One region of the Stutzerimonas sp. CXK-1 genome, then DNA from elsewhere that is predicted to be linked to it. Evidence: predicted binding sites of a transcription regulator. Region 1 holds the regulator's gene; each other region holds the start of a gene.
What was found. The regulator sigma-54, encoded in region 1, starts transcription at its own class of promoters, with help from an activator protein. The targets are predictions, from matches to a motif close to ANTGGCATNNANNTTGCTNT.

Region 1 (2,264 bases):
GAACGTCCGGGGGTCAGGATGCTTTCGAGTCGGATCATGTCGATTAGCGGGCAACGACGCCCTGGGAATGGTCGAGCTGCTTTTCCTTGTGCTTGATCAGCTGACGATCAAGCTTGTCGACCAGCAGGTCGATGGCGGCATACATGTCTTCGTGTTCGGCATTGGCCACAACCTCGCGCCCGGCGATATGCAGCGTGCCTTCGGCTTTCTGCTTGAGCTTTTCAACCTGCAGGAACACCTGAACGCTGATGATGCGGTCGAAGTGGCGCGAAAGCCGCTCGAACTTCTCCTCGACATAGCTGCGCAGGGCATCAGTCACTTCCAGATGAAGACCGCTGATGTTGATTTGCATACTGCTTCTCCTTGTTGCTTTCCGCAGAAGAGGCAGACCTCGGTCTGCCATCCAAACCTTCCGAACCAGCCGTGTTCGTCTACAGTCGCTTTCGCTCACTTGACGGCGCGATACCCAGTGATTCGCGATATTTCGCCACGGTACGACGCGCTACCTGAATGCCTTGTGCCTCCAGTAAACCAGCGATCTTGCTGTCGCTCAATGGCTTTTTCGGGTTTTCCGCGGCAACCAGTTTCTTGATGATCGCGCGGATCGCCGTCGACGAGCATTCGCCGCCTTCGGTTGTGCTTACGTGGCTGGAGAAAAAGTACTTGAGCTCGTAGATGCCGCGCGGCGTATGCATGTATTTCTGTGTCGTGACGCGCGAAATGGTCGACTCGTGCATGCCGACGGCTTCGGCGATGTCATGCAGGACCAGGGGCTTCATTGCCTCTTCGCCGTGCTCGAGAAAACCGCGCTGATGCTCGACGATCTGGGTCGCCACTTTCATCAGGGTCTCGTTGCGGCTCAGCAGGCTCTTGATGAACCAGCGCGCCTCCTGCAGCTGATTTCGCATGAACGTGTTGTCGGCGCTCGTATCGGCTCGCTTGACGAAGCCGGCGTACTGCGGATTGACGCGCAGGCGCGGCATGGCTTCCTGATTGAGCTCGACCAGCCAGCGGCCGTTGTGCTTACGCACGATGACATCCGGGACGACATACTCCGGTTCGCTGGCTTCGATCTGCGAGCCGGGCCTGGGGTTGAGAGATTGCACGAGTTCGATGACCTGGCGCAGCTCGTCTTCCTTGAGCTTCATGCGACGCATTAGAGCGCTGTAGTCGCGGTTGCCGAGCACGTCGAGGTAGTCGCGGACCAGGCGTTGCGCTTCGGCAAGCCAGGCGGTGTTCGACGGCAGCTGGCGCAACTGCAGCAGCAGGCATTCGCGCAGATCGCGGGCTCCGATACCGGCAGGCTCGAACTGCTGTACGCGGTGCAGAACGACCTCGATCTCGTCCATCTCCACATCGAGTTCCGGGTCGATCGACGCGAGAATGTCTTCCAGGCTTTCTTCCAGATAACCCTGGTCGTTGATGCCGTCGATGATCGAGGTGGCGATCAGGCGATCGGTATCGCTCATCGGCGTGAGATTGAGCTGCCAGAGCAGGTGGGCCTGAAGGCTGAGGCCCGTCGGGGTGCGCGTGGTGAAATCCCACTCGTCATCGTCGCTGGCCGGCAGGCTGCTGGCGCTGGTCTGGTAGATATCTTCCCAGGCGGTATCGACAGGCAGCTCGCTGGGAATTCGCTCGCTCCATTCGTTATCGTCCAGGCTCTCGGCCGAGTGGCTGGTCTCTTCGTAGCGGCTGTCGAGAGCAGGCTGGTCGTTGTCTCCGGTGCTGCTCCCCGCTTCGCTGGCTTCGGCCATCGGGTCGGCGCCGTCGTAGTCGTCGCCGTCCTCCTCGCGCTCGAGCATCGGGTTGGAATCCAGGGCCTCCTGGATTTCCTGTTGCAGATCCAGCGTTGAAAGCTGGAGCAATCGAATGGCTTGTTGCAGCTGAGGCGTCATGGTCAGCTGCTGGCCCATCTTCAGGACTAGCGATGGTTTCATGGCAGAGGACTTCGAACCTTTGATGCCGGCGCTGGTGCGCCTGTTCCTAATCGCTGGCGCGCGTTGCGCCGCCGGGAAAGCAAATTATATGCCTACCTGCGAAGCCCTTGCCTAGGCCTGGTTGTCGTTTAATCCGTTAAAAAGGGGCTCACAGGCGGAATTCGTGGCCCAGATAGACTTCCTTGACCAACTGGTTGGCCAGAATCGTCTCGGCATCGCCTTCGGCGATCAGTCGGCCATCGTTGACGATGTAGGCCGTCTCGCAGATATCCAGGGTCTCGCGCACATTGTGATCGGTTATCAGCACGCCGATGCCCTTGGCCTTGA
Region 2 (2,264 bases), 980 kb from region 1:
TGTCGATCAGCTGGTCCTTGCCGGTGAACAGCGCCTCGAAGGCGTCCGGGTTGGCCGCTACGGCCTTCTCGAAACGCCCCGCGTCGAGGGTCAGCTTGCCGTTGCGGTCGGCGCTGATGCCGAAGTCGATAAGGCTGACGCCGCCGAAGGGTGTGCGCAGCAGACCGTTCAGCCGGCTCTCGATGGCGCGCACGCTGGAGTCGCCGGCCAGGGTGCCGCGGCTGGCGGTTTCGCTGCCGCTGGCGGTGAGCGTGTCGATGCTGCCCATCAGCGTATTGAAGGCGTCGATGAAGGACTTGGCCTGCGCCTGGGTGGCGCTCTTGTCCTGCGCGACGGTGAGCGTGAGCGGGGCGTCGCCGGCGCTGTGCACCTTGCTGACGGTGAGGCTAACCCCCTCGATGAGGTTGTCGAAGCTGTTGCTGGCGCTGGTCATTTCGATACCGCCACTGCCAAAGCTGCCACCCAGGCGGATGCGGGCGTCGGCCGGCTGCGACAGTTCGACGGTGCTCGCGGCGGCATTGCCGGTCAGCGAATAGGTGAAGCCGTTGGCCGCGCCGCTGTCTTCGCTGGTCAGCACCAGGTTCACCGCGCCGTTGCTGCGTACCAGGGTGGCCTGCACGCCGACGCCGGCGTCGTTGATCGCCTTGGCCGCGTCATCGAGCGTGGCGTAGCCGGACAGGTCGAAGCTCTGCCCCGCCAGGCTCAGGCTGCCGCTCAGGCTGCCATCGGCCAAGCCCTGCACGGCGACCTGCTGCTTGCTGGCCAGCTGCTCGACATACATCTGGTAGCTGCCCGGTTGCGCGCTAGTGCCAACCGTGGCGCTGGCATAGCCTTCGGCGATGAAGCTGGCGCTGTTGACCAGCATCGACGAGCTGCTCGAGCCGAGCTTGGTCAGCGTCGACTTGAAGGTGGTCATGGCGCTGCGCAGCGAGCTCAGGGCCGTGCGCTGGGCCTGATAGTTCGACTCGTTGCGGTTGAGCCGGTCCAGCGAAGACTGCACTTCGAAGGTCGCCAGCTGCGTCGCCATCTGCTGAATGTAATCCGAATCTATCGCCATACCGATCCCCTTCCTGCGCTCTCTAGAGCAAGTCCGATGCCAAGTGGCAAATCATTGATTTATCAGCGTTTTCCCCTGCATGCCGGAGAAGAAGCGCTTCCGCACGGCGCTCGCTGGAGGAAACGGGGAAATACCGTTTCCGCCTGATCGGCGGCGTGTTCTCCAGGGTTAAAGGCGACGAATCAGGGGGCGGTACTTAAGGCGTCGCGCAAAAAAGGCGCGCAAAGCTGGTGGCAGGCGAGGGGGCGGGCGCCCGTGGGCTCTGTCTGGCGGCTGTGGCCGGCGGCGCGTGCTAGTAGGCGTGCGGCTGGTAGACCCGGGCGTCGCGCTGGTCGCCGAGCAGCTGCTGCAACAGGTCATGGTGCATGGCGAGCAGTTTGCCGTTGCGCTCGTTGAGCTGCTGGCAATGCCGCGCGAGGCTGCCGAGCTGTTGCCAGCCCGCCTGCAGCTCGGCGCGCTGGTCGGCCGGGTAGCTGGCCAGCAGGCGCTGCATGCCATCGCCGTCGCCGCTCAGGCGAAAGGCGCCAAGCACCTTGGCGCGGCGTCGCGCGCGCACTTCGAGCGCCTCGACGTGGCGGGTGATCTGCAGGTTCAGGCGGTCGATCTCCGCGCTGTCGCGTTCCAGCAGAAAGGTGTACAGCGCCTGCATCAGGTCGCGCAGGGCGAGGTATTGCTCGCAATCCTGCCGGATGTCGTCGGCGACGACCGCCAGCAACCTGTCACGCTGGTTCACGCATCGGTTCCGCGGTGGTAGGAGAGCATGCTCGCCGCCAGCGCCGCCGGGTCGCTGTCGAGTTCACCCTGGGCCAGGGCCTGCTTGAGCGCGGCGACGCGGTCCAGGTCGACCTCGGGCATGGCGCGCAAGGCTTCGTGCATCTGCTCCAGCGGCAGGCTGTCGGCGCTGCGCGCCGTGCTCGCCGGGGTCGCCGGGCGCGGGTTCGGCTGGCGTGCGGCGGTGGTTTCGGTGGGGCTTAAGGCAGGCTTGAAGTGCCGGCTGATTTCCATGATCGGTTTCCAACGAAGTGGTTACAGCCTATGAGCGACCGCGCCTGGCGGAAACTTTAGCGCGCCGTGGAAAAAATCCGCCGGACGGGGCGGCGGGCCTCAACCGGCCTGCTGGCGCAGGTGGCTCTGCGCGGCCAGGCCGTCCTGGATCTTCTGTTCCTGGCGGGCCAGCAGCTGTTGCCACTGCGCCAGCTTGGCGTCG
Region 3 (2,264 bases), 1.3 Mb from region 1:
CTGTTGTCGACCTTCTGCAGGATTTCGCCGACCACCTCTTCGAAGGGCACGCTGATGAACAGCACGCGGTGCGAGCTGCCGTACTTCTTCCATAGATAGTGGGCCACTTCCATCACGCCCAGTTCATGGGCGCGGCCGCCGAGGTTGAAGAAGCAGAAGTGGGTCATCAGCCCGCGGCGCATCATCTGGTAGGCCGCGACAGTGGAGTCGAAACCGCCGGACATCAGCACCAGCGTCTGCTCCAGCGAGCCAAGCGGGTAGCCGCCAATGCCGTCATGCTGCTGATGCACGACGAACAGGCGCTGGTCGCGGATCTCCATGCGCACTTCGACTTCCGGCGCCTTCAGCGAGATGCCGGCGGCGCCGCAGCGCTGGCGCAACTGGCTGCCGACGTGGCGCTCGACGTCCATCGAGCTGAACGGATGCTTGCCGGCACGCTTGCAGCGCACGGCGAAGATGCGCCCCGGCAGGCGCTCGGCATAGTGCGCCTGGCATTTTTCGACGATGTCGTCCAGGTCGCCCAGCGGGTACTCGTGGACCTCGAGAAAATGCGCAATGCCAGGCATGCAGCGCAACCGCTCGATCATCTCGCGCAGCGCCTTGGCCTCGCCGACGGAAGTCTCCACCTCGATGTTGTCCCACACACCCTCGACCTGGAGCGCAGGGTCCAGGTCCTTGAGCACGGCGCGGATGTTTTTCGTCAGCTGACGAATGAAGCCCTTGCGCACCGGTGGGCTCTTGATGGTGATTTCCGGGAAAACCTTGACGATCAGCTTCATGGACGCAGCGCGTGGCCGGCGAGGCCTGAAAAAGAGGGGCGCGGAGTATAGCGGAAATGGCCAGACCTTTAGTCGGTTTTCTGCACCACTGGCGCAAGGCACCAAAAGGAGGCAGCGCACTGCGGGAGCGCACCATTAGCGTGCACAGCAGTGGCATAGACAGCCTGCCCTGACCGGGGGCCAGAGGCGCAGGCGGCGCCGGCGGGCGCACCGGACCCAACTCGGAGCACTGGCATGCAATTTGCTCCCTTGTGAGGCAGGTCGCCTTGGCGGAACATCGCCACCCGGCTTCAACCTCGATACAGGGAAGCTACTGTCACGCTTCCACCACTTGGAGAACACCCATGTCGAAGTCGCTTCAACTGATCAAAGATAACGATGTGAAGTGGATTGATCTGCGCTTCACCGACCCCAAGGGCCGCCAGCATCACATCACCATGCCGGCCCGCGACGCCGATGACGACTTCTTCGAAGTCGGCAAGATGTTCGACGGGTCTTCCATCGATGGCTGGAAGGGCATCGAAGCCTCCGACATGATCCTGCTGCCGGACGACAGCACCGCCGTGCTCGATCCGTTCACCGAAGAGCCGACCCTGATCCTGGTCTGCGACGTCATCGAACCTTCGACCATGCAGGGCTACGAGCGCGACCCGCGCGCCATCGCCAAGCGCGCCGAGGAATACCTCAAGTCCACCGGCATCGGTGACACCGTATTCGCCGGCCCGGAGCCCGAGTTCTTCATCTTCGACTCCGTGAAGTACAAGTCGGACATGTCCGGCTCGATGTTCAAGATCTTCTCCGAGCAGGCTTCCTGGAGCAGTGACGCCGACCTCGACGGCCGTCAGGGCAACAGCGGCCACTTCATCCGCGTGAAGGGCGGCTACCTGCCGACTCCGCCGGCCGATCCGGATCACGAGATCCGTACCGCCATGTGCAACGCCCTGGAAGAAATGGGCCAGGTCGTCGAAGTGCACCACCACGAAGTGGCCGGCGCGCAGAACGAAATCGGCGTGAAGTTCAACACCCTGGTGGCCAAGGCTGACGAAGTTCAGACCCTGAAGTACTGCGTGCAGAACGTCGCCGCCGCCTACGGCAAGACCGTGACCTTCATGCCGAAGCCCCTGTACGGCGACAACGGCTCGGGCATGCACGTGCACATGTCCATCGCCAAAGACGGCAAGAACACCTTCGCCGGCGAAGGCTATGCCGGCCTGTCCGATACCGCGCTGTACTTCATCGGCGGCATCATCAAGCACGGCAAGGCGCTGAACGCCCTGACCAACCCGTCGACCAACTCCTACAAGCGTCTGGTTCCGGGCTTCGAGGCTCCGGTCATGCTGGCCTACTCGGCCCGCAACCGTTCCGCCTCCATCCGCATCCCGTACGTCGCCAGCCCGAAGGGCCGTCGCATCGAGGCGCGCTTCCCGGATCCGTCGGCCAACCCCTACCTGGCCTTCGCCGCGCTGCTGATGGCCGGCCTGGACG

Region 2: fliD (flagellar filament capping protein FliD) is a predicted target of sigma-54. The motif match lies at 1,082-1,101, and genes of this name have one in related genera.
Region 3: glnA (type I glutamate--ammonia ligase) is a predicted target of sigma-54. The motif match lies at 1,008-1,027, and genes of this name have one in related genera.

The regions. Positions count from the first base shown of each region.
Region 1 covers NZ_CM173217.1:3,247,269-3,249,532, reverse strand. Annotated here, with positions in the region: gene ptsN (PTS IIA-like nitrogen regulatory protein PtsN) at 1-38, opposite strand, end outside; gene hpf (ribosome hibernation-promoting factor, HPF/YfiA family) at 44-352, opposite strand; gene AC0KXH_RS15505 (RNA polymerase factor sigma-54) at 432-1,937, opposite strand; gene lptB (LPS export ABC transporter ATP-binding protein) at 2,086-2,264, opposite strand, start outside.
Region 2 covers NZ_CM173217.1:91,944-94,207, forward strand. Annotated here, with positions in the region: gene fliD (flagellar filament capping protein FliD) at 1-1,057, opposite strand, end outside; gene flgN (flagellar protein FlgN) at 1,350-1,790, opposite strand; gene flgM (flagellar biosynthesis anti-sigma factor FlgM) at 1,787-2,062, opposite strand; gene AC0KXH_RS00485 (flagellar FliJ family protein) at 2,162-2,264, opposite strand, start outside.
Region 3 covers NZ_CM173217.1:388,009-390,272, reverse strand. Annotated here, with positions in the region: gene thiI (tRNA uracil 4-sulfurtransferase ThiI) at 1-779, opposite strand, end outside; gene glnA (type I glutamate--ammonia ligase) at 1,124-2,264, shown strand, end outside.